One region of the Paenibacillus odorifer genome, then DNA from elsewhere that is predicted to be linked to it. Evidence: riboswitches for the same ligand, from Rfam matches in the RefSeq annotation. Region 1 holds a riboswitch; each other region holds the start of a gene.
The links. A riboswitch is a leader RNA that binds a small molecule or an ion and turns the genes downstream of it on or off. The one in region 1 is predicted to bind thiamine pyrophosphate.
Positions count from the first base shown of each region.

Region 1 (8,264 bases):
GAAAGGAGAGGTAGATATAGTTGCTCAGGCCTGAATTAACTACATAATGACGTAAGCCAGGCGGAATGATTAACCAATCCCCTTTACCAAAGGCGATGGAGCTTCCTTCTACATATTGATGGGAGTTGCCATCGTAGCAATACAATAGTTCGAAGATTTTGTGATGATGATCAGGGTATGCCCACCCAGATTCTGCTACACGATAATGAACACCGATCAACTGCAGTGTACTTATAATGTTCGGAAAGCTGACTTTGTAAGCGATAGGAGTTCTCCTCCTTAGGATCAATAGGGATGTTCTTAATTATATCAAGGATACCTATACATATGACCGTTTTGCAGTGTGAGCCGTTGATCAATTCCAAGTTTTACGTTACAAAAGGTCAAAAAAAAGAATGAAATCATCATTTGAATCACTTTAGAGAAAAGGGATAATGGAGGAACCTAGGTAAGTACTTCGAGAAACGGAAGGAAGTGTAATGAAGTGAGAAAGCTGTGTAGGGATATACTAATCTTATCTTCTTTACTTATGGCTTCATTGACTCTTACTCACGGTATAACAGAGGCAGCCCTTATTAAAGATGGGGTAGAGGGGCAACCTCCAATCCAAATTGCAAACGCATACAAGCTCAATTTTACAAACCAAGTTAAAACAGGGTATCAATCCGTTAGGTATGATCCTAATCGCGGTGCGCAATTGTATGACTCATCATTAGGTTATGGTTTTGTCCAAGAGACCAACGCTTTACCCGCTAGAGAAGTGCATACCGATTCAATTACATCCGATGGAACAGGTTTTTTCATCACAGAATCTTATTTTTTTGCTGAACCTAAATCTGAAAAGGATAATTATAATAACTACGGCATGGCGTTTCGAATGGATGCTTCCCCTGGAACCTACAACGTATATGTAAAAACGACTTCTGACGCAGAGGATGGGATCGTGTCAGTATCAGGAATGCAGACCAGCCGCTTGTTGAAAAGTGGACATTGGGACGCGGCAAAGCTTGTACCCGTCAAGCATACGGCTGTAGCCAAAGGGAAAGAGTGGACTTATACGTATGTAAACGGCCGTGACCATATAGATATTGAGATTGAACCGAACAAAGTGAACACAGCTGTGGGGATTGAGGAGATCATACTGGAACCGATTTTGCCACAGCATAGAGCAGCTGGAGCTCTTCCGAATTTATTTATACTTGGAGATTCCACGGTCAAGTCCTACACCTTCGACGAAGCGCCAATGAGTGGTTGGGGCCAGATTATTGGCAGTATGTTTAATCAACATAAAGTGAGTGTAACTAACTATTCCATGGGAGGACGCTCGTTTAAAAATGCCTATACAGAAGGTCGACTTAACGACATTTTACTGAGTGGCAGCATTGGGGATTATGTGTTTATTCAATTCGGACACAATGATGAGAGTGCAGATGAGTTCAGACGTTACGGCAGAGGTTCGACTGAGGCAATGTATGAAAACTACCTTAAAGAAGTTTATCTCCCTGCGATCCAAGCCCGGGGCATGATACCGGTACTGGTAACGCCAATGTCCAGAATTAAAGGGAATGCAAGTCCGGGATATATCTATGAGAATTCTTTTAAATCAAGAAAGTTTGTAGATATTCTTAAACGGGTTGCAGATGAATCTGGAGTTACACTTATTGACCTTAACTCGGAAAGTCTGAAATATTATAACGAGATCGGAGTAGAAGCGATAACAGCCCTCTTCATGTCAATTGAAGCCGGAGAAACGCCAGGCAAAACAAATGACGGAAGTTACGCTAACGGGCATCCTTCAAAGAAAATCGATGGGACTCATTTTAAAGAAGCGCTCGCCAAACAATTTTCGCGGATGATTGTTACGGAGCTTGTAGAGAAAGGTGCTACTGGCGATTCTACTGCTGCCTCCATTACTGCTTATCTTAAAGGGAACGTTAAGCATGCGGCACTAACAGGCAACTGGGATAAGGTTTTTCCGGAAATAACTAATGATACGACGACCGGGGAAGCTGCTTATTACCGCAATCAAATTGAAAAATTAATCCAGCTGGGAGTAATGGGCAAAGACCGTCAAGGGAATTTTAAGCCAGATACGGAGATGACAGTTGCTGAATTCACACGCAGTATTTCTAAGTTAATGAAAGTGGAAAGATCAGATCTTGCCTATTATCCGAAAGGTAAGCTGTCACGTGAAACGATGGGTGCTATTCTCTATGATGTTTACCAAGTAAAGTTTGCTAATAAACCTAAGTACATGACTGATTATAACGGCACAGCAGTAGTGCCAGGAGATCCTGGTTATGATTTCAATCTGGATCCAGGAGCTAGAGGAGCGATGTACTATCCACTTGTATCCTGGCAGCAGCTGGTTGATACGGCGGACATTTCTCCCTTTTTAATTTCAAAAGTGAAAAGTGCTTATGAATTAGGGCTTATTAGATCTGAAGTGGGGATTGCTAGAGGTCAAATGGTCAATGGGACAGAACTAGAACCTAAAGCCATAGTGACCCGGGAGAAAGCAGCTAAGGCTCTTTATTTTATGTGGGTACTGGAACATGAAGTGAATGCAGAAAATCATGTTTCTTCTTTGAAATAGTTAGGGTGAACAATTCAAGGCACAGCAGCGGTGCTGTGCCTTTTTGTATGCAGTGAAGTCCTCTCCACTTACAGCAGTTTACATCCACGGTTGTTTATTTCTACTTGCATTGTGGTAAGTAAGATTCGTAAAGCGATTTAAGAAAATGACAAACCCAGCGTATAAACGTGCATTGTTGTGCCATCCTAAGATGATCAGTTAACTATCAATTTGCTTAACGAGAGGAGATAGGGAAGATGTCAGGCAATAATAAACAAGCTACAAAAACCTTACCCCCACAGGAGCAGCATCATCAGCCAGGGATTGAGAGTGAAATGACGCCGCTGCCCAAATACGAGCCGGCAAATTATAAAGCAGCAGGTAAACTGCAAGACAAGGCGGCGTTGATTACCGGTGGAGACAGCGGAATTGGGCGTGCAGTTGCTGTGCTTTTTGCTAAAGAAGGTGCTGATGTGGTCATTTCATATCTTAATGAACACTCAGATGCAGAGGAAACTAAACGTCAGGTCGAGCAGGAAGGCCGCAAATGTATCCTAATTCCAGGTGATATCGGTGACGAGAAATTCTGTAAGGATCTTATTAAACAGACGGTAGAGGGCTTAGGAAAGCTTGATATTCTCATCAATAACGCGGCGGAGCAACATCCGCAAGCTAAGATCGAGGATATTACTTCCGAGCAGCTAGAGCGTACTTTCCGTACGAATATATTTGCGATGTTCTATTTAACAAAAGCAGCTATGCCTCATTTAAAAGCAGGATCTACAATTATAAATACAACTTCAATTACCGCTTATCGCGGAAGCCCGCAGCTGCTGGACTATTCATCAACTAAAGGAGCTATCCTGAGTTTCACACGATCTTTGTCCACGAATCTGGCGGAGAAGGGCATACGGGTAAACGGTGTAGCACCAGGTCCAATCTGGACACCGCTAATTCCCTCTACCTTTGATGCGAAGCAGGTTAGCGAGTTTGGAGGCACGCAGCCTATGAAACGGCCTGGACAACCAGAGGAGCTGGCGCCAGCCTATGTATATCTTGCCTCTGACGATTCCAGTTATGTGACTGGACAGGTTATTCATGTAAATGGTGGCGAGGTAGTAAACGGTTAGATTAGTACAGCTAATGTGAATAAATGGGTGTATTTCAATAAAAAAATATGTTACTATAAACCACGTTAGCATTTTAAAATTGTATATTTATGTCACTAGGGGTGCCGATTGGCTGAGACGGAATGGATTTCCGGACCCTTTGAACCTGATCTGGTTAAGACCAGCGTAGGGAAGTGGAGAACGAATTTCTGTTGTCGGGCTATTTGTAGTACCGTCTATTTACAGATTCTGACTGCCTTCCTTACGGGGGCAGTTTTTTTGTTTTTTACTGACCTACAGGGAAGTGAGAGAGAGGAGATCGCGAGTGGTACAAGCTGAGATCCATCTAATATCAGACGGCAAGCAGCAGTTGAGACAATTTGTTGAACTGGCTGTCACGGTGCAGACATGGGTCGATTATATTCACTTAAGAGAGAAGCAATGTCCAGCACGCGAACTGCTCTCTGCGGCACAGGAGCTGTTGGCTGCCGGTATACCCGCTACCAAACTGATAATCAATGACCGGATCGATGTAGCATTGGCAGCTGGTGCCGCGGGTGTTCAGTTGGCTGGGCACAGTCTGAGCCCGGTTACAGCCCGGCGAATTGCACCTCAGCTTTGGCTGGGGAGATCGGTTCATTCTCCGGAAGAAGCGGCGAATGCTTCAGAGCAGGGAGCTGATTATTGCTTGTTTGGCCATGTATTTCCCTCGGCGAGCAAGCTAGGGCTGCCCGCACGTGGGTTAGAGCTGCTTGCAGAAACGGTGAAGACTAGCTCTATTCCTGTAATTGCGATTGGCGGAATTGGTCCCGCTAATGCGGCGCAGATCATTAGGCAAGGTGCGGCAGGAGTTGCTGTGATGTCCGGTATTTGCGGAGCGGATGATCCTTATGAGGCCGCCAAAGCTATTCATAAGGCGGTTCATTCATAGCCGGGAGGTAAAAGCATGGGCGAAGGGGGGGATTCAGAATGAAGCTGTTGATTAACGGGAAATCCGCAGAGTGTTCTGGTGGTATTCAAACTATAGCTGATTTGATCAGTCTTCCTGAGTGGTCGGGTCGTCTGATGATCATTGAGCTGAATGGTGAAATTGTCAGTAAGGAGAATTATGAAAGTACTGCTCTGAGCGAGGATGATCGTTTGGAACTGGTGCACTTTGTTGGTGGGGGTTGAGATGGAGCGGTAAAGAATTTTGAGAAATTTATAAGAACCAAAGGGAGGTAATTTCATGCATGACCCGTTACATATTGGCGGCATCGAATTAACCAGTAGATTATTTATCGGAACCGGAAAATATAGCCGGAATACGCTGATCCCCGAAGTGATTGCTAGCTCTGGTTCTCAGGTAATTACTGTAGCGCTTCGCCGAGTGGACCCGCAAGGTGGAGCAGAAAATATCATGAACCACATTCCCGGCCATATGACTCTTCTGCCTAATACCTCAGGAGCGCGCACAGCGGAAGAGGCAGTCCGTATTGCGAGATTAGCAAGAGCTGCGGGACTGGGGAACTGGGTCAAGATCGAAGTGATCAATGATCAGAAATACCTGCTTCCAGATAATCTGGAGACCATACGAGCTACAGAGATTTTAGCAGCGGAGGGTTTTGTAGTATTGCCTTATATGAGTCCGGACCTTTCGGCTGCTTTACGTCTGAGAGATGCCGGTGCTGCTGCTGTGATGCCGCTTGGTGCGCCGATCGGGACGAATCGCGGCCTGCGCACCAAGGAGCTTGTGCGTATTCTTATTGAAGAAGTGAATTTGCCGATTATTGTAGATGCCGGAATTGGCAAGCCCTCGGAAGCGGCGGAAGCAATGGAGATGGGGGCCGCTGCTGTTCTGCTTAATACGGCTATCGCAACGGCACGTAATCCGCTCGTCATGGCGGAAGCGTTCCGCGAGGCGATATCCGCTGGCCGCAAAGCTTATTTGGCAGGACTCGGTCCTGTAGAAGAAGTTGCTTTTGCTTCGTCACCGTTGACTGGATTTCTGAACTGAATTTGACAGGTTCACCAAAGGAGGGAGGATTAGCATGAGCTTTTTTGACACACTGGCCCGCTTGGAGCAGTATCCTTATGAGCAGCTGTGGAAGGAGTTCCGGGAGGATGACGTTAAGCGGGCGCTTGGAAAAGGCAAGCTGAACGAAAATGATTTGCTGGCATTGCTCTCTCCGGCAGCAACGCCGCTGCTAGAGGAGATGGCGCAAGCTGCACAGCGACTGACCCGTGCACATTTTGGTTATTCAATGCAGCTGTTCACACCGATGTATCTTGCGGATTTTTGTGTGAATCATTGTACCTACTGCAGCTTCAGCTCCATTTATGATTTTCCGCGCAAAAAGCTGTCCTTGGAGGAGGTTCGCAGGGAGGCTGAGAAGATTGCAGCTACAGGTCTGCGGCATATCCTCATTTTGACTGGTGAATCGCGCCGGGAGAATCCTGTCTCATATATTAAGGATTGTGTAGATGTACTCAGGGAATTTTTTTCCTCCGTCAGTATTGAGATAAATCCTCTATCAACTGCAGAATATAAAGAGCTTCTTCAAGCAGGGGTGGATGGACTAACACTATACCAAGAGGTGTACCACCAGGAGACTTACAAAAAGCTGCATGTTAAAGGGCCTAAAAGAAACTACCGAAATCGCCTGGATGCACCTGAACGCGGCTGTCAGGCAGGTTTTCGTTCTGTGAATATTGGTACGTTGCTCGGGATGTACGATTGGCGGCAAGAGGCATTCCAAAGTGCCATGCATGCCCGCTATCTACAGGATCGGTATCCAGATTGCGAGATCAGCCTGTCACCCCCACGGTTTCGGCCTTATTTAGGGGAATTTAACCCAGAGTGCGATGTTACCGATCGATCACTAGTGCAGATTATTTTGGCATACCGGTTATTTTTACCCCGTTCGGGCATTACTTTATCTACAAGAGAGCCTGCCTCTCTACGCGATCATTTAATTCATCTAGGAATAACTAAGATGTCAGCCGGGGTCACTACTGAGGTGGGCGGTCACACTAATGCAGGGGGAACTCCGCAATTCGAAATATCCGATAGCCGCAGTGTGCAGGAGATTACGGAAATGCTATATACGAAGGGTTTGCAGCCGATTTTTAAAGACTGGGATATCCTGACTGAATCAGTAACGTAACGCTTGTATTTTTATTATTAATCACTAAAGGGACCCCTGCGAGATTCATGCGGAGGTCCTTTTTTCTATTGTGTAGATGGTGTTTAGTTTCCGGCAGAGAGCTCATCGAGAGACATTTCGAAGCTCGGTGCCATATGAGCCAGAAAATAATCCACTTCCTGCAGGCCAAGCCCACGAAGTTTTGCTGCTGTCTGCTCCTTCGCGGCGGCAAATTCTCGGTTGCCTGCAGCAACCTCCCATACGCATTTCAAATAAGCATCCAGCCGATCAGCGGCTTTCACATAGCTGTGCAGCAGAATGTCCTCCGAATCGGGAGGGCTGTCTTCCGGTCGTATGAGCTGAGTGTAGATGCTTTTTAGCTCTGATGGAATCATTCCAGTTAAGCGATCAGCCGCAACTTTTTCCATTTCGCGGAAGCTGGTGAGCAAGCGAGGATTGTTGTATTTTACCGGCGTGGCAATGTCGCCTGTGAATACTTCGCTGGCATCATGGAAAAGAGCTATGGTTGCTGCTCGTTCCGCGTTTAGTGAACGTCCAAAATGAACATTACCGATGGAACAGAGCATATGTGTGAGCAATGCAACATGAAAAGAATGCTCAGCGACGTTCTCCGGTGCGGTGCTGCGCATCAAGCTCCAGCGCTGAATATACTGAAGACGATATAGATAGGCAGAAAAATGGTAGCTCAATTTTAAAGTAACCCCTTTCATGCGGTGCTAGGTATGATATTATTATACTAATTGTATCAAACTTTAGATAACCTGGAACTGCCGAGAGGAGCTTGAATGAAGATGCAGCATTTTGAAGACAGTATTTATAACCTTATCGTAGAAACTTCCACGAATTTGCCGGGAGATGTACGCCGGGCAGTTGCAAAAGGTCGCGCGCTGGAAGACAGGGCTACCCGGTCCGGTCTTGCTTTAACCACGATTGCGCAAAATATCGGAATGGCTGAGCAGCAAGTGTCTCCGATCTGTCAGGATACGGGAATGCCTACATTTATCATTCACACCCCTGTGGGAATCAATCAGATTGAGATGAAAAAAGATATTCATAATGCCATTGTACGAGCGACCAAGAATGGTAAACTTCGTCCCAATTCTGTAGATTCATTAACAGGTGAGAATAGCGGAGATAACTTGGGTGCAGGCACACCAGTCATTCATTTCGAACAATGGGAAGAGGATAAAATAGACGTTAGACTTATTCTGAAGGGTGGAGGCTGCGAGAATAAAAATATTCAATACAGTCTCCCGGCAGAATTAGAAGGACTCGGCAAAGCGGGTCGGGATCTGGACGGAATCCGTAAATGTATTTTACACGCGGTATATCAGGCGCAGGGACAAGGCTGTAGTGCCGGTTTTATTGGCGTGGGTATCGGCGGTGACCGTACGACTGGCTACGAGCTGGCTAAGAAGCAGTTGTTCCGCAAAG
Region 1 is NZ_CP009428.1:2,181,747-2,190,010, forward strand. Features, by position in the region: gene PODO_RS09170 (AraC family transcriptional regulator) at 1-220, opposite strand, end outside; gene PODO_RS09175 (GDSL-type esterase/lipase family protein) at 530-2,596, shown strand; gene PODO_RS09180 (SDR family oxidoreductase) at 2,833-3,705, shown strand; TPP riboswitch at 3,793-3,894, shown strand; gene PODO_RS09190 (thiamine phosphate synthase) at 4,010-4,615, shown strand; gene thiS (sulfur carrier protein ThiS) at 4,654-4,857, shown strand; gene PODO_RS09200 (thiazole synthase) at 4,913-5,680, shown strand; gene thiH (2-iminoacetate synthase ThiH) at 5,715-6,830, shown strand; gene yfbR (5'-deoxynucleotidase) at 6,914-7,519, opposite strand; gene PODO_RS09215 (fumarate hydratase) at 7,622-8,264, shown strand, end outside.

Region 2 (8,264 bases), 1.7 Mb from region 1:
TAAATCGTGAGATAAATTCGAGACTAGACGCTTACGCAACTCTTCCTCTTCTATTTCCCTGCGTCGGCTTTCATCCAGTTTGGTTACCATCGTATTAAAAGCTTCCTCCAGGCGACCGATCTCGTCCAGTTTGCCTGTCACTATAGACTTAGGCATTCTATCCGGGCCTGTAATCGTCATCGCGGTTTGCAGTTGCAGCAGCCGTTTGCGAATTTTTCTAAAGAACATCCACGAAACCAGAGCGAACCCTCCAAAAAGGGTAAATAACACAAAGTTATACCAAGCCCAAGCCCCTAATCCCCCATAAGCCCCTTTGTTCAGCAGCTTGCTTGGAATTTGCATCACCATAAATCCCTTGTCTGCCTCCACTTTGTCCCCCACGAAAGCAACGATGGCTAAAGGATCACGATTCGTACTTTCTTTCATAAATGAAATAGCCTCAGCCGCAGTCCACTGATCAGGAACTTCAGGGTAAATCTTATCCTTATCCCCTTCTTCAGGCGTGAGAATCAACTGGGTTTTTCCCTGCGCGTCTACCCAAAACATAGTAGCCTCGGTGTATTTTCGACTCAATTCAATCAGCCGCTGATTTATGGCTTCCGAAGAAGCATTTTCTAAGTGAAGTGCCTCTTTATGCCACATAGTCTCCAGCGGTGCAATATTCGAATACAGGGATGTATCTACAGGCGGGGCACCTTTGGTCACTTCGTTAAGAATATTGTAGCCAACAAAAGACAACGGAAGGACCACAGGGATAAATAGCAGTGCAGATACGATAATTAGCAAATACCCTGATAACAAGGAGGAATTACGTTTCTTGCGAATGCGCTCTAATCCTCTCATGCTCTTACCCGGTAGCCGATCCCACGGACAGTTTCGATAATTTCCGGATTACCCGGATCAAGCTCCAGCTTTTCGCGCAAATAACGAATATGTACCATCAGAGTTTTATCCCCTTCGATATAAGCCTCACCCCACACGGCCTCGTAGATCTGCTCCTTCGTCATAATTTGGTTAAGATGACGCAGCAAATAGGAAAAAATCTGAAATTGCTTACCTGTAAGCATGATTTCTTCCTGAGTCTGAGCATTCATTACGCGGTTATCCCCTTCATATACGACTAGATGTTTAAGTGTGAGCGAATCCTGAACAGATGCCCCATTCCTTCGGAGCAGCACCTCAATTCGAGCGGCCAATTCATCCGGATGAAAAGGCTTGGTCAAATAATCATCTGCGAACTCCAAACCTTGCAGCTTATCATCAATAGAGGTCCGGGCGGAAAGCATCAAAATGGGCAGCTTAGGGTAAGAACGTTTCAAACGTTGCCCGATCGTAAACCCGTCCAGACCTGGTAGCATAACATCGAGAATAGCCAGTTGGCAGGCGCCGGCTTCTTCCATTGCTCCTTCGCCGCTCCGTAACCAGCGGACACTATATCCTCTTTCGCTTAAATCAGCAGACACTACACTGCCAATTTCACGATCATCTTCAATATATAACAGAGTAACGCTCATGTAGCTTTAGCTCCTCCCCGATATGAATACCTAAAAAGTTGAAGTCATTATAACACATCAAACAGCCCTCCTACCCCATATGGGATAGGAGGGCTGTTTGATCAATTCAAAGCTATAGCTTACGGCTGCCATACTCCATGCTCTTTATTGCTGCCTACATACTCAATACGTGTTGGAGTAAGCTCCAAAATTACATAATTAGGATCATCAGGTCCTGTAAACCATGGCTCCAGCTCTTTATTCCATACCTTGGAGCGCAAGCCTTCATCCTTAGAGACGGTAGCAGTTGCTTCAATCTCCAGCACATCTTTGCTTCCGCCTGCCTCATAGCCAAGCAGTACAAAAGCATTCGGATTATCGGATAACTCCTCCACTTTATGAGTTTTGCGATTTGTAGCCAAATAAATTCTCAAACCCTCATGGAAAATGGCCATATAACGTACTTTCGGCTTATTTCCTTCTTCGATCGTACCAAAGGAACCGAACTTGTTGTCATCCAATGCCTTAATAATGAGTTGCTCCAGTTGTTTGTTATCCATTACGTAAATCTCTCCCTTCAAGCATGTAAACAAAAGTTTATATATCCAAGCTCACCGTTTGGATTTATCATAACAATGGTGCTTATTATAATGTACCCTTCAGGTTCACATTGAATCCGACCTTACCTCATAAACTACTTCAAGATAAGGAGCTTACTTCGTGAAAAAACTGATTTGGATCGGCTGTCTTTCCTACTTCGTTATCGGTCTGGCACATGTTGTGCTGGGATCTATTCTGCCCGTTCTACTGCAACATTATGATCAAAATTATAGTGCTGGCGGTGAATTAATCTTTAGTCAATTCGCTGGTTTTTTAGCAGGTGTGTTGGTCTCTCCCCTGCTTAATCGCCGCTTCGGAAAACGTGGAGGCATCCTCATTGCCACCAGTCTTCTACTAGTTGCAGAAATTGCCTACGCCTTTCTACCGCCTTGGGGCTGGATGTATGTTATCGCTGTTGCCGCAGGTTTTGGTTTCGGGATGATCGAAGCGGTTATCGGCACCATTATTATTGGTGCTGTAACCGAAGGAACTGCTATTGCAATGAGCCGGCTTGAAGTGCTATTCGGGATAGGCGCACTCGTGATGCCGCTTATCGCCAGTCCGCTCATTGCTGCCGGAGCGTGGAGATTGGCCTTTCTAATCGTCGCTGCCTTCTCCTTAATTTCTCTTATCCTCTGGACAAGAGGGCATTTCGGTAATCTACAACGAATGCTGGATGAACGCGCCTCTGTCCAAGGAGCAGACAATTCGCAATCCTCAAGCTCACGTTCTAACAAAAAATTTCCGTATAAAGGTAAGCAATGGATTCTGTTAGGGATCTTCATCGTTTTCTTTTTTCTTTATGTAGGCACAGAGATGAGTTTAGTCAACTTTATGCCGGCTATCTTTATTGCCAAGCTAGGGATGACGGAGTCTGCCGCAGCACTGACAGTCACTTTCTTTTGGCTGGCGATGTCTACAGGAAGATTGTTTGCGGGTGTAATTGCCGAAAAAATATCTTATCGCGTGTACATTCTCAGCAGCTGTTTACTAACCTTGTTACTGCTGGCACTCTTTCCGTTCACTGACAATCGAATGGCTGCTTTCATTGTAATTCTGCTGCTGGGGCTGTTTATGTCCGGTATTTTCTCCATTGCTTTAGTCTACTCCAGCAAAATGCTGCCTTGCACCGAAGAGTCAACACCCAGCATTATGATTGCTTCCGGAGGTGTTGGCGGTGCTTTGCTACCTCTGTTTATGGGCTGGTCTATGGACCATTTAGAAGTGGCACAAACAGCCGGATTACTGGCCGCTTTTGCCGCCTTCTTGTTTCTGCTAAGCATTGCCGCATGGAGGTTCCAGTCCATGCAAGCGTTGAAAGGAAAGAGTTCCCGTATTTAGAACAGTATCAACGTTATCCTTTTAGGGTAATGTGATCTATAAGCATATTCTGAGCACAAGGATGGACGATGAATGAATGAGTCTTCAACTGAGCCTTTGTTACATACTGCGCTCATGCAGTTTATATTTCCCTTTTCTATAAAAAAGGGCGATTCTAAGCAGCTTATCCAGCAATTACAGGACGACGGCTTCACACGTTTTTTTCTGGATAATAAAGAGCTTGAAGCTGCCTATTACGGAGATGGCTACTGTGTTTCCCATGAACGTATGGAGCGCACCTATTTACCGTTTGCTGCACATGTCCTTTTTCCACGCAGGAAGGATGCCGACTCGTTTCGCCGTTTTTCCAGAGTAAATAATCTCGACTGCATTCTGGAGATTCCGCAGCAATCTATATTTTTCAAAATTCTCTCGACGGATATATTCATATGTCCTTTTCAGCTTGGATTCGTGACGATACGTGTCCAGCTGGAGGGGGATTCAATTCCCTTTAGTATTGCCCTAGAATTCGCGGATCGTTTCCGTGCGCTAGAGAATACCTTCATACAGGATGATTACACTTATATTCATTGCGGGGAACAGACCTATGAGATGGTAGAGGATTTTGTCTTCCGAAATTTGGTGGATGGACTGGAGCCATATCTGGATCAATCGGATATCAATGGGGCTTATTTCGAGACCCTTCCTTTTTTCGTAGATGAAAGAATGCAGGTGCAAGCTTTTTATGGCTTTCAGAATGAAGAAAGCTCTGATGAGATTAGTGTAAATCTGCGCTATCGCGCCTCACAGCTTGATGGAATTGATCTCAACGGAAAGCCCTATGCCAGTGCCAGCGATCCAGCGTATATTGCGAACTATTGTCATGAACACTCCTATAATCGCTGGGGTCCAGACACGTATTATATGATGAATGAGCAGACCTTTTGCTGCATGACCCGCGCTGAACAGGAGATTGCTGTTAGTCTAGCCAACCAGATGTACGGGCAATATTATTACGGATTTTTACTCAATATTTTCCATAAAATCGTTCTGCTAAAGCTCGCCAATATGCACTCCCGACTTCGGATTAATCATGATTATGAGGAAATAGACAATCTAATCTACTCCATCAATAAGTTCTCGGCAAAGTTCTACTTCTTGGAGTTGATTTCCCAGTCGCAGGGCCGGGAGATATTTCTTCAGCTGCGTAAAGTATACGGAAACGATGCTTTGTTCGAGGAAGTGAAAGAAACCTTAAATGACCTGTTTCAGTATCAGGATAAGTTTCAGTCCAAGCGACGGGATAATCTGCTGATGATTCTCACTGTATTTACGGTAGTAAGCGGGATTTACGGCATGAATCAGGTCATTGACGATCTGGATGGAAAGATTCAATGGAGTAAAATGATTGGTTATTCTCCCTTTGAATTTCTTGCCCTCTTCGTGATCATGAGCGGGATTCTGATCAGCGTTGTCCTCACGCTAGGGGCGCTGGTTAGTGAGCTTAAACGGCGTCACCGCAAGAAATATAAAGATCTAGACTAGCAAAAAAGAAACTACTGGATTGGAAAAATTCAGGAGTGCACTACTAGACATTCCGAGTACAGCCGTCTATAATACACCGTATGCGAGAAATATAAGATATAAAGTATGGGTACAAAACTTATGCTTACTTATATTGCACATAGAAATACCCGTTAACTTCATAGAACCAGGGGTGCTGGAATTGGCCGGCTGAGATTGTATCCCACAAGATACTGACCCTTATACCTGATCTGGATAATGCCAGCGTAGGAATCGCCAATTGGTTCTGGTCCCTGTGACCTTAACTAACCTTGCGCCAAGCCAGCGTCCCGATCACTCGGGGCGCTTTTTTTGTAAGATCACTAAAAGATGTAGAAAAACGTACATACTACACTTTACGGTTCATGTTGTGAAGACGGGATTCTTGTAACCTTAAAGGAGAGAAGAAGACATGCACCTTAAAAAAGCACATACGTTGTGCCTCACCTGTGTACTCATTCTTGCCATTGCCGGATGCGGCAGCAACACTGGGAATACAGCCGGAAACAAAGCAAATGCTACTGATCCAACTGCTGCGGCTGGGACGGATGCTCCAAAAGAGCTCACCAAAGTTAAAGTCGCACTCGACTGGACACCGAACACAAATCATACCGGTCTATACGTAGCTAAGGATCTTGGTTACTACGCTGAAGAAGGTCTGGACGTCGAGATCGTTCAGCCAGGCGCAGCGGGTTCTGATACTATGGTTACTTCTGGCGAAGCCGCATTTGGCATCAGCGCCCAAGAAGGATTAACACTAGCCCGTCTACAAGGCGTACCCCTTGTCTCGATAGCAGCTATTATTCAGCATAATACGTCGGGATTCGCTGCTCCAGTAGATCGCAATATTAAATCACCAAAGGATTTCGAAGGTAAAACCTACGGAGGCTGGGGCTCACCGGCGGAAGAAGCAGCCATGAAAGCTATCATGGATCCTGAAGGTGGCGATGTGAAAAAGGTGAAGCTGATCAGTATCGGTGAAGCTGATTATTTTACCGCCGTCAAACGTGACATTGATTTCGCCTGGATTTTCTACGCTTGGACTGGTGTTGAGGCTGAGTTGCGTGGCGAGCCATTGGATATGCTGTACTTAAAGGATTATGCGCCGCAGCTCGATTATTACACGCCTGTGCTGACGACGAGTGAGAAGCAAATTGCAGATCATCCTGATCTGGTGAAGGCCTTCATGAAAGCCACATCAAAAGGTTATCAATATGCCATTGATCATCCGGAAGAGGCTGCCGGTATGTTATCAAAGGCCGTTCCTGACCTGGACGCCGACCTTGTCCTAGCTAGTCAAAAATGGCTTAGCCCAAAATACAAGGACGATGCTGCCCGCTGGGGCGAGCAAAAAACCGAGGTCTGGCAGAATTATGGCGACTGGATGTACGATCTGAAGTTGCTGGATAAACCGCTGGATGCTGCTAGTGCATTCAGTAATGATTTTTTACCGGCGGAGTAGAGAGCGGACTTCAGAACCAAGAAGGTTGGACGTTACTTGAGGAAGGAGGAACGGAGCGTAGTGATGTGCTACGTGAGTACCGGACTTCCCAAGTTCGTTCAAGATTCGACGTCGAGTTTGCTTCCTGAATTACTTCGTTATCAAAGTTGGCTTTTTGAACTTACCTTATAATTTAAGAGTTCAAAAAGACGGCTTTCAGAACCAAGAAGGTTGGACGTTACTTGAGGAAGGAGGAACGGAGCGTAGTGATGTGCTACGTGAGTACCGGACTTCCCAAGTTCGTTCAAGATTCGATGTCGAGTTTGCTTCCTGAGTTACTTCGTTATCAAAGTTGGCTTTTTGAACTTACCTTATAATTTAAGAGTTCAAAAAGACGGCTTTCAGAACCAAGAAGGTTGGACGTTACTTGAGGAAGGAGGAACGGAGCGTAGTGATGTGCTACGTGAGTACCGGACTTCCCAAGTTCGTTCAAGATTCGACGTCGAGTTTGCTTCCTGAATTACTTCGTTATCAAAGTTGGCTTTTTGAACTTACCTTATAATTTAAGAGTTCAAAAAGTCAGCTTTCAGAACCAAGAAGGTTGGACGTTACTTGAGGAAGGAGGAACGGAGCGTAGTGATGTGCTACGTGAGTACCGGACTTCCCAAGTTCGTTCAAGATTCGATGTCGAGTTTGCTTCCTGAATTACTTCGTTATCAAAGTTGGCTTTTTGAACTTACCATATAAAATGAGAGGATTGATTATTGTGGCTAACACCCTACTAAGCATTCAAGTAATTCCAAAAACTCCGAACAATGAGGATTCCATCCCATACGTAGATAAAGCGATTGAGGTCATTCAAAAATCCGGTGTTAAACATCAGGTGAATCCGCTGGAAACCACAATGGAAGGTGAGCTTAGCGAGCTGCTGGAGGTTGTGCGTCAGATGCAAGAGGCGTTGATCGAAGCAGGCAGTCCAAGCGTAATTTCGCAGATCAAAATCGCTCATAATCCTAACGGAATCAGCATGGATAAATTGACGGAGAAATATCGGCCGTGAGATCGACCTGGAAGCTAATATGGCCGCCCCTTGTGGCGGTCGTCTTCTTTTTAACCGTATGGCAGCTATCTGTATCTGTATTTCATATTGAATCCTGGATTCTGCCGAGTCCTGCTGATATTGCCCGTGAATCCACCAGTAACGCTTCTGGTCTTTGGGCTCATACGATGGCTACGCTGCGGCTCACTTTAATTGGTTTTCCCATCGGTACGGGGGTAGGTCTGATCGTCGCTTTGCTTTTGCATCTTTTGCCTTGGGCTAGACGGGCTTTTTATCCACTCATTATTCTGAGTCAAAATGTTCCCTCCATCGCGCTCGGCCCCCTGCTCATTATCTGGTTCGGCTTTGGTCTTTTGCCCAAAATCGTGCTGATTACACTAGTATGTTTCTTCCCTGTAGCTGTCGCTGCGATGGGCGGCCTGGCCCAAAGTGATCAGGTCATGATGAATTATATGAAAATGGCTGGCGCAAGCAAGTGGCAAATCTTTACCAAGCTGGAGCTGCCCTCTTCTATCCCGGCACTATTTTCCGGTGTAAAAATATCTGCTACTTATGCGGTTATGGGCGCCGTGGTCGCTGAATGGATTGGCGCGGATAAGGGTATTGGCTATTATATGCTTCTGCAGAAATCCGCTTATCGTACGGATCGGATGTTTGTCGCTATTGTTATTATTGTACTTTTAAGTCTTGTACTCTTTGCTATTATTGCATTGCTGGAAAAATGGCTGGTTCGCTGGAAGCCGCGCCGTAACTCATAGAAAGGAAGATGCCTGTATGTCTCAAGCGA
Region 2 is NZ_CP009428.1:472,405-480,668, reverse strand. Features, by position in the region: gene PODO_RS02095 (HAMP domain-containing sensor histidine kinase) at 1-843, opposite strand, end outside; gene PODO_RS02090 (response regulator transcription factor) at 840-1,514, opposite strand; gene PODO_RS02085 (pyridoxamine 5'-phosphate oxidase family protein) at 1,634-2,053, opposite strand; gene PODO_RS02080 (MFS transporter) at 2,214-3,434, shown strand; gene PODO_RS02075 (magnesium transporter CorA family protein) at 3,507-4,958, shown strand; TPP riboswitch at 5,117-5,227, shown strand; gene PODO_RS02070 (ABC transporter substrate-binding protein) at 5,389-6,438, shown strand; gene PODO_RS02065 (thiamine-binding protein) at 7,184-7,477, shown strand; gene PODO_RS02060 (ABC transporter permease) at 7,474-8,235, shown strand.
Region 2: linked by a shared signal. The riboswitch ahead of PODO_RS02070 (ABC transporter substrate-binding protein) and the one ahead of PODO_RS09190 (thiamine phosphate synthase) in region 1 are both predicted to bind thiamine pyrophosphate.

Region 3 (8,264 bases), 2.9 Mb from region 1:
ATAAATTAGGGTGGCGCCTTCCTGAACATTGAGGTTGGCGGTGAACGTAGTTCCATTTTTGGTCATCACCGTGTCCGTAGTATTAGCCCAGTTATTCGTAGTCCAATGTAAGGTCACAGCTGACGCTGTGGGATTGGTGTAGGTGACTGTATGATCCGTATTGCTGGCCGATGCTCCACCCGATAAACCAAATAAACTAAAAATGAGCGAAAAAATAATTAACCACGAAATATAACGCCTGGATTGTTTGGATACCAAGTAAATAACCTCCTCATAATTTTTAGTGCAGCTACGATCTTTATGCTTATCGTGTGGTGCAAACGTTTGCGAAAATGAGAAAAAAAGAAATACTTGATAGTTTTGATCTCCTCCTTCCATGATAAATAAGGAAAAAGCTCATTGAATGCGTTTACAAATAGCTCTATATGTGATGGATTTTCCTTGTTAAGATTATAGGCGCCAAACTTTTGCTGGTCAATGCATCTTTTAGGCTATAATTCAATCGTTTTCACTATAAGTTGCCTAAGATAGCATGCAAGTTATTCAGGTTCTTAGCAAGCCAATTCATTTCTTTTGCAAAACGTTTTGGAGGTACACTATGTTTGTCCATCGCGGCATTAATCCACCACGGGCTTTCCATATACCACAACAACTGCAATGATTTTGTTAAATCCCCCTGCTCCACCGTTCGTTCCTCACGATATCCGTCAATAAATGCTGAAGCTAGTGCTCCATCTAAATCTTCATCTAAAGCACATGACATCACTGCTCGCGCCACATCTAGCTGCGGATAATCATATTTGAACCGATCAAAATCTAGAATTGCAGACAATTGGCTATCTTGAAATAAAAGATTATCAACCCATAAATCACGATGTGCCCATCCAGCTTCAAGTCCTTCGAATATTTCCGGATCTATTTCTTCAGTCGCTCTCAGCTGTATCTCTAGGTCAGTGATGAGTGAAGTTTTACCCATTACCTTTGATTGTTGTAGGAGTATATTCCAATGTTCTAAACGATCCTCAGAGCTTTGGGGAATAAATTGTGGGGTTCTTTTCAAACTAATGGTCCCATCATTTAATAAACGATGCATTTTACCTGTGGCACGACCCAAATCAAACATTTGATGGATATTAATCTTACCCGGCTCTATGACACGGCCTTCACAATATTCCATTGCCATAAACGTTTCTCCCTGATCTGATTCCAGTAAAACATTATTGTTATAAGCCAACAATCCGGGACATGGGAGCCCCTGTAGATACAATCTTTTCTGTTGAGAAAAGGCAAAGTTCAGCTCTTCTGGGTTATACAATTTATATCTTTTTTTGTTGTATTGTTTAAGTAGAAATTGCCCTGAATCCGTTGTGATTTTCCATTTAAGATTTAACCAGCCACGTTTTATTGGGGTAGCATGAAGGACTTTTAATCCAAAAAAATGATAGAAACTATTACTTAAATCCTCTAAAATGGCTTCCTCTGAACGAATCGCTTCCATTTCATCAACTCCTATCTATTCAAAGTATAAAAGAAGAAGCCGCCAATGACGACTTCTTTTAGATATTTCTTTTTAGCAGAAAAAGTTATCTATAAATGAGGCTCCCGCCTTGGAGAAACTCTTCTGCCTTCTCTTGCATTCCTGATTCAATTCTCGTCGAATTACGGATATTATGAGAGATCTTCATACTGCAAAATTTCGGCCCGCACATGGAACAAAAATGAGCTGTTTTAGCGCCTTCCGCAGGCAATGTCTCATCATGATATTCTAGCGCTCGCTCAGGATCTAACGATAAATGAAATTGATCACGCCAACGAAATTCAAAACGGGCTTTCGAAAGAGCGTTATCCCGGTCTTGTGCTCCTTTATGCCCTTTCGCCAAATCTGCGGCATGTGCCGCTATTTTATAAGTAATGACCCCTACACGTACATCTTCCTTATTAGGCAGGCCAAGATGCTCCTTCGGAGTTACGTAACATAACATTGCTGTACCGAACCAACCAATCATCGCTGCACCTATAGCAGAGGTAATATGATCATACCCCGGCGCAATATCTGTAGTCAGTGGACCTAACGTATAAAAAGGGGCTTCGTTGCAAGTTTCAAGTTGCTTATCCATATTCTCTTTAATCAAGTGCATCGGCACATGTCCTGGACCCTCTACCATCACCTGTACATCATGACTCCAAGCCATAGCTGTTAATTCACCTAACGTCTCTAACTCGGCAAATTGTGCTTCATCATTCGCATCAGCAATCGAACCCGGACGTAATCCATCGCCTAGGGAAAAAGAAACATCGTACAGCTTCATGATTTCACATATCTCTTCAAAATGTGTATATAAAAAGTTCTCTTGATGATGCGCAAGACACCATGCCGCCATAATGGAGCCACCTCTTGAAACAATACCTGTCATACGTTGTGCCGTCAACGGGATATAACGAAGCAGAACTCCCGCATGAATGGTAAAATAGTCCACCCCTTGCTCCGCTTGCTCAATGAGCGTATCACGGTATACTTCCCACGTTAAATCTTCCGCTTTCCCATTCACTTTTTCCAAAGCTTGATAAATAGGCACCGTTCCAATAGGAACAGGAGAATTACGGATGATCCACTCGCGTGTCGTATGGATGTTTTTACCTGTGGAGAGATCCATTATATTGTCTGCACCCCAGCGGGTAGCCCATCTCATTTTCTCCACCTCTTCCTCTATGGATGAGGATACTGCGGAGTTTCCAATATTGGCATTGATCTTTACCAAAAAATTACGCCCAATAATCATTGGTTCACTCTCTGGATGATTGATATTCGCTGGAATGATGGCGCGGCCGCGGGCTACTTCATCTCTTACAAATTCCGGTGTCACATTCTCACGAATCGCAACGTATTCCATTTCCGAAGTAATAATCCCTTTGCGTGCATAATGCATTTGAGAGACATTACGCCCCTTTTTCGCTCGCAAAGGTTTTCTATGGAGCGCTGGAAACACTTCCGCCACAGCTTTTCCCGTTGCATTCCCGTTATCTTCAGGCTTCACGGTTCTTCCTTCGTACGCTTCCACATCCCCTCGTTCCTCAATCCAGCTTAGACGATTGGGCTCTAACCCCTGACGAATATCAGTATGAATATTAGCATCCGTGTAAGCCCCACTTGTGTCATAGACATGAATTGGGGCATTCTCCTCTTCGCCGTCTATGCCCGCAGTTGGACTAAGTGAGATCTCCCGCATAGGGACCTGAATATCAGACCGTGAACCCTTTACATAGACTTTTTGACTTGCTGGAAAAGCTGATAGATTGATTGGATCGTTGTTCAATTCGCTTGTCATCTCAATTCCTCCTATAAGGTGATTTGATCAAGCGGAGACGGTCTACTCCCCACACATAGAAAAGGCCACATCTGTATAAGATGCGGCCTTAGAGTAGACAAATAGAAATAGAGCTCCATTTCCTCCGCTGGCATTATCCAGATCAGGTTTGACGGTCGATAGTTATAACTATCCTCTCAGCCTGGTCCCACCAAGCTCCCGTGACTATAATTGCTACTTCAAAGTATAACCGAAAAGAGAGAATTATCCAAATCTACTCAAATGTGAGATCAATGTGTACGTTAGTATAACACCAATACCCCAAATCCTTCCAGAAGCACCTCGCCCGACAATGTTGTGCCGCTCAGTAAATCTGTTTTGGTCTCATGAAGATGGATCGTGACAGGAGTCTCACTATAATTAAGCAAAAAAGCATAACTGGAAGAAGCTCCGGTACGGACTTGCAGCTCTACCTCTTCTGGGAGCTCCAGCCAATTTGCTGGCGATTGTAGATCAATTAATTTTATGATCTCAGCCGCTGCCTGTTCGTTAAATACGGCTCCGTAATACCAAACCTCACCCTTGCCGCGACGATTTCTAGTTACCGCCGGTTTTCCCGCATAATAATCAGAGGCGTAAACCGCCATCACTTCAACCGAAGCTTCCTCTATTTTGAGAATATCATTAAAGTCATCTGCTCCTGTAACGACTTCGGTCGCGCCCGACCAGCTAATTGTTGTTGGCTGACGACTGCCCTTAACCATTGTGAATTCTTCAACTGTGATCCCGCATAGATCCTTAGCAGTACCTGGGAAAGGACGCATATAACATTGACCGCGCTCATCCTTATAGCCAGTTCTACAGCCGAAGATCAGTTTGCCGCCTTGTTGAACATATTCATCCAGCAGAGACGCTGTCTCATCTGTCATAATCGCTGGGTGAGGATAGATAAGCACGTCGTACCTTGCAAGCTCCTCCAGCGTTGTTTTTTTGCGCAGATAGAGCACGTCATTCGGGATATGCTTCCGCTGAAGAGCCTTGTACCACTCCTTATTGCTCTTCCACATAAACGGGCCATGCCAAACATCGTATTCTCCATCCCACTCATTGTCATAATCACGAACAATAGCAACGTTAGCCTGATTATGAGTACCGATAAACGCTTGACCTGCTGCTGCCAGCTCCTGACCGATCTGCCCCGCTTCCCGCACTCTCCGGTTAGGCTGATTATGATAGTCATTGATTCCATGCCAATAAATTTCATTGCCCATCGTAGCTGTCCGCCAGCGGAAATATAACACCATATCTGCCCCATGAGCGATCGACTGATAAGTCCATAACCGCATCTGCCCGGGCTTTGGAGAAGGCATATCCATCCGGTTCACCCAGCCACCCGGGCCTGACTGCTGCTCCATAATGCAGAAATTCGGGGATATCGAACGAACAACAGATAATGACAGTCCCCAGCCTCTATCATTCAGCGGATTCCGCTCATTCGGGTCATAAAAAATAGTAGAGAACTGAGGATAGGAATCATAGCTGAAGAAATCCAGCAGTTCATCCGTCATTTCATGGCTATCGAGATGACCGAACAGACCGTTCGTGGTTACCCATTGCTTAGGGGCAAGTTTACGAATGATATCCGCTTGGTTTTTGGCAAAAGAAATTGTATTGTCCGAAATAAACCGTTTTTCATCCAATGCCTGATGAGGATTGGGTTGCTTCGGTACTGGAGTCGGACGTGGAAGATAGACCTGAGACCAGTCACTATAGCTTTGATTCCAAAAAACAGCTCCCCATGCCTCGTTCAAATGCTCAAGCGTAACATATTTCTGCTGTAGCCATTCCCGGAAGGCCTTATGGTCACTCTCCGAATAAAATTCACTGATCTCACAGTTGAGCTCATTATCAATTTGCCAGCCAACTACACCCGGATGATTGCCGTAATGTTCAGCCATTTGTTCTGCAATACGTGCACACAGTTCCCGGTATTTAGGACTGCTGTAATTATAATGGCGGCGCATGCCATGCTGAAGTGTAACACCTTCGTAGGTTACATTTAATACTTCTGGATATTTATCAGTCAACCAAGCTGGAGGCGTTGCCGTCGGAGTACCAAGTACAACCTGAAGACCATATTTATGTGCTAGATCAATCGCCCGATCAAAGAGCCCGAACTGAAACTCCCCTTCTGTGGGTTCAAAAATAGACCAAGCAAACTCCCCCATCCGAATGATCGTAAAGCCGAGTTCACGCATCCGGCGATAATCGTCCTCCCACATGTTTTCTGGCCAGTGCTCCGGATAATAACAAACGCCAAGCTCGAATTTTTCAGTTGCGACAGGTTTCTTCATCATTACCTCCAAAGTATTAAAAATATGCTTTCAATATTTTATAATTCTATTGTAGTATCAATGATAAGAGGTCTTATATAACAAAATATTGCTATCATATAACAATCTTGCGTTTATTGCCTTAATCCAACTTGCGCTCTGTTGCGCTACAGAAATGGGTGCTGCCAAACATGAAGAAACAATGGTATTTGCCGACACCGGCTTTTTCAAAATATGTCTGTTATCCTGAATTTTTGGGACATTACACTCACTTTCCACAACATACAGAGAGAAGAAGCGAAGGGTTTCTGGGGAGTTATAACCTGCATTTGATCTTTGGTGGGGAGGGTTATGTATTCCATGAGGGCGAACGTATTCCGATGAGTAGAGGACGAGGTTTTCTGTACCCAAAAGGGGCTTATCAGCAATACGGCTCTGACCCAGGCGAGCCTTGGGATGTCCGATGGGTTCATTTTAATATTGAAATCGTCCTCCCCTTATTAGAGGAAGTGGACCAGTCCCGTGCATACCTGTTCACTTTTGATTTGGATGCTAAGCTGGACGAGCTATTCGAGGAAATGTACCTACTGAGCGCTTCCTACGTGACCCGTAGCGAGCCAAGACTATCTGCTCTGCTGTATGAGCTTCTAGTTAAATTGCTGCAGAACTCCGAGCCGCTTCACGGCTCAGTACCGCACGAGGTTAGACAGTCCATCCGGAGTGCTGCAGATATCATTCATGTCGAATGTGCCAGCCCTTGGTCTCTGGAATCGATGGCAAGATTGACCGGGTACAGCAGCTATCATTTTCTAAGGCTGTTCCGGGTGGTTATGGGCAAAACTCCAAACCGTTATTTAACCGATTGTCGGCTGGCTAAAGCCAAGCTTTTACTGGTTTCCACAGGACTCTCCATTGCTCAGGTTGCGACTCAGTCCGGTTTTGCCCAATCCAGCTATTTTATTAAAGTGTTCAGAAGGTTTGAAGGCATGTCTCCTGTGAAATACCGGCAGGCTTTTGGGGCGTAGACGATCTTCCTTCAGTCCGTAGAGATTCAATCTTAGTCTCTTGGACTTATCACCCTTAAAGATCATCCTTAAGAGAAATTTCACTCTCAATATCTAAACTTATTGTTTCGGAATGAATCTCCCCTTCATTATCATTCCATGTAATAGATAAAGTGGTGTTTTCATAATTTTGTCTATTTTTATTTAATTCGTCATACGAATACGGACCTGTTATAGACCCGATATCAGTGTTACTTAATATTGAAACGGGTCCATCCGTTGACCTAGCTTCATTTACAAGAACTGTTTCATCCTTATTATTAGTGTTTTTTTCATTGACTTCATACTTATAATAGCTACTATTCACTAAAGCGCTTGGGTCTCCCTTGAACACTAACTTCCCATGTCCCCGTAAAATTTTGCTAGATGAAATTATTATTTTGTAATCTAAAACATCCCATGTATCCCCTGTACCCTTAAGCGTATATACTTGAACACCAGTGTTTAAATTTGTTTCGACCTCTTTATTGAAATATAAATAACTCCATATCGCATTCGAAATAATAACCACAGCTACAAGTACTAGGATTAGTTTTTTCATATCTGCTCCTTTATAAATACTCCCAAACCTTTATTTATATCTTAAATTCCACTCCTTAGACCATTTCGGGAAAGCTTCTCCGGTCAATTCTTCGAGTGTTTTTCCATCAATGGTGTAAACCCAACCCATATGTAATTCATCGAAATCAGGAAAACTATAGCCTCCTATCACTTCATCGTCTGCTTCTAGCAGAAAAATCAGGGTTTGTTTTTTTGTATTATCCTTCTCATTATCTAAGGGGTGGTTTTTAACGATTAACTTACTTGTAGTTATTTCCTTACCTATATAATCGATTGGATCAACACTTTGAACACTCCAATATTGTATGTATGGCATTTCCGTCAGCAGTTTTTTATCTAATAAATATTCAGAAACAATTCCTTCATTACTAATGATCAGATAGCCCATATCGGTAATAAATTGTTCAGCTTTGCTATATTCTTTTTTTGAATTATCGCTAATTTCCTCATCACTACATCCCAATAAAAAGATTAAGAATAACGGAATTATGATTCTCCTTAATTTTTTCATAGGTTCTCTCCTTGCATTGTTTATTATCTCCGCGCTCAATTTATAGATTAATCTTATTGTATGAATTTAGTATCATCAAACTCTTTAGCGTCTTATAGGCTCTCCATTCCAACCTCGCTGTTTCACCGGGAGGCTCCCATTTTATCTGCCATCCTCCATCATCCTCCTGTTGGTATTCTAATACTTTTAAATGATCAAGAATGGTTTCATCAGAAAATATGCTGCTACAGTAAGAAGTTGGTGATGGCGAAAATTCTAGAGGAGAGAGTCCATAACTGTGGGATGCGGCATCCAAGCAAAAAAAGTTGGCAGTAATAAGCTCCTTAGATAATTTTTGAAATAATCCTTTGATAAAATCCGATTGAGGTAAGCTTTCCAATAAATAAAATGCAGTCAAAATTGTATGCGCATCATCATAGGCTTGTGCGCGAATATCTTCCAAACAAATTTCTGTCGCTTTATCAAGCCAGGAATGTTCTATCCCTTGCCA
Region 3 is NZ_CP009428.1:6,073,980-6,082,243, forward strand. Features, by position in the region: gene PODO_RS26435 (alpha-amylase family glycosyl hydrolase) at 1-258, opposite strand, end outside; gene PODO_RS26440 (phosphotransferase) at 512-1,498, opposite strand; gene thiC (phosphomethylpyrimidine synthase ThiC) at 1,584-3,326, opposite strand; TPP riboswitch at 3,429-3,538, opposite strand; gene PODO_RS26450 (beta-galactosidase) at 3,608-5,659, opposite strand; gene PODO_RS30240 (helix-turn-helix transcriptional regulator) at 5,830-6,663, shown strand; gene PODO_RS26460 (hypothetical protein) at 6,719-7,243, opposite strand; gene PODO_RS26465 (hypothetical protein) at 7,274-7,774, opposite strand; gene PODO_RS26470 (hypothetical protein) at 7,815-8,264, opposite strand, start outside.
Region 3: linked by a shared signal. The riboswitch ahead of thiC (phosphomethylpyrimidine synthase ThiC) and the one ahead of PODO_RS09190 (thiamine phosphate synthase) in region 1 are both predicted to bind thiamine pyrophosphate.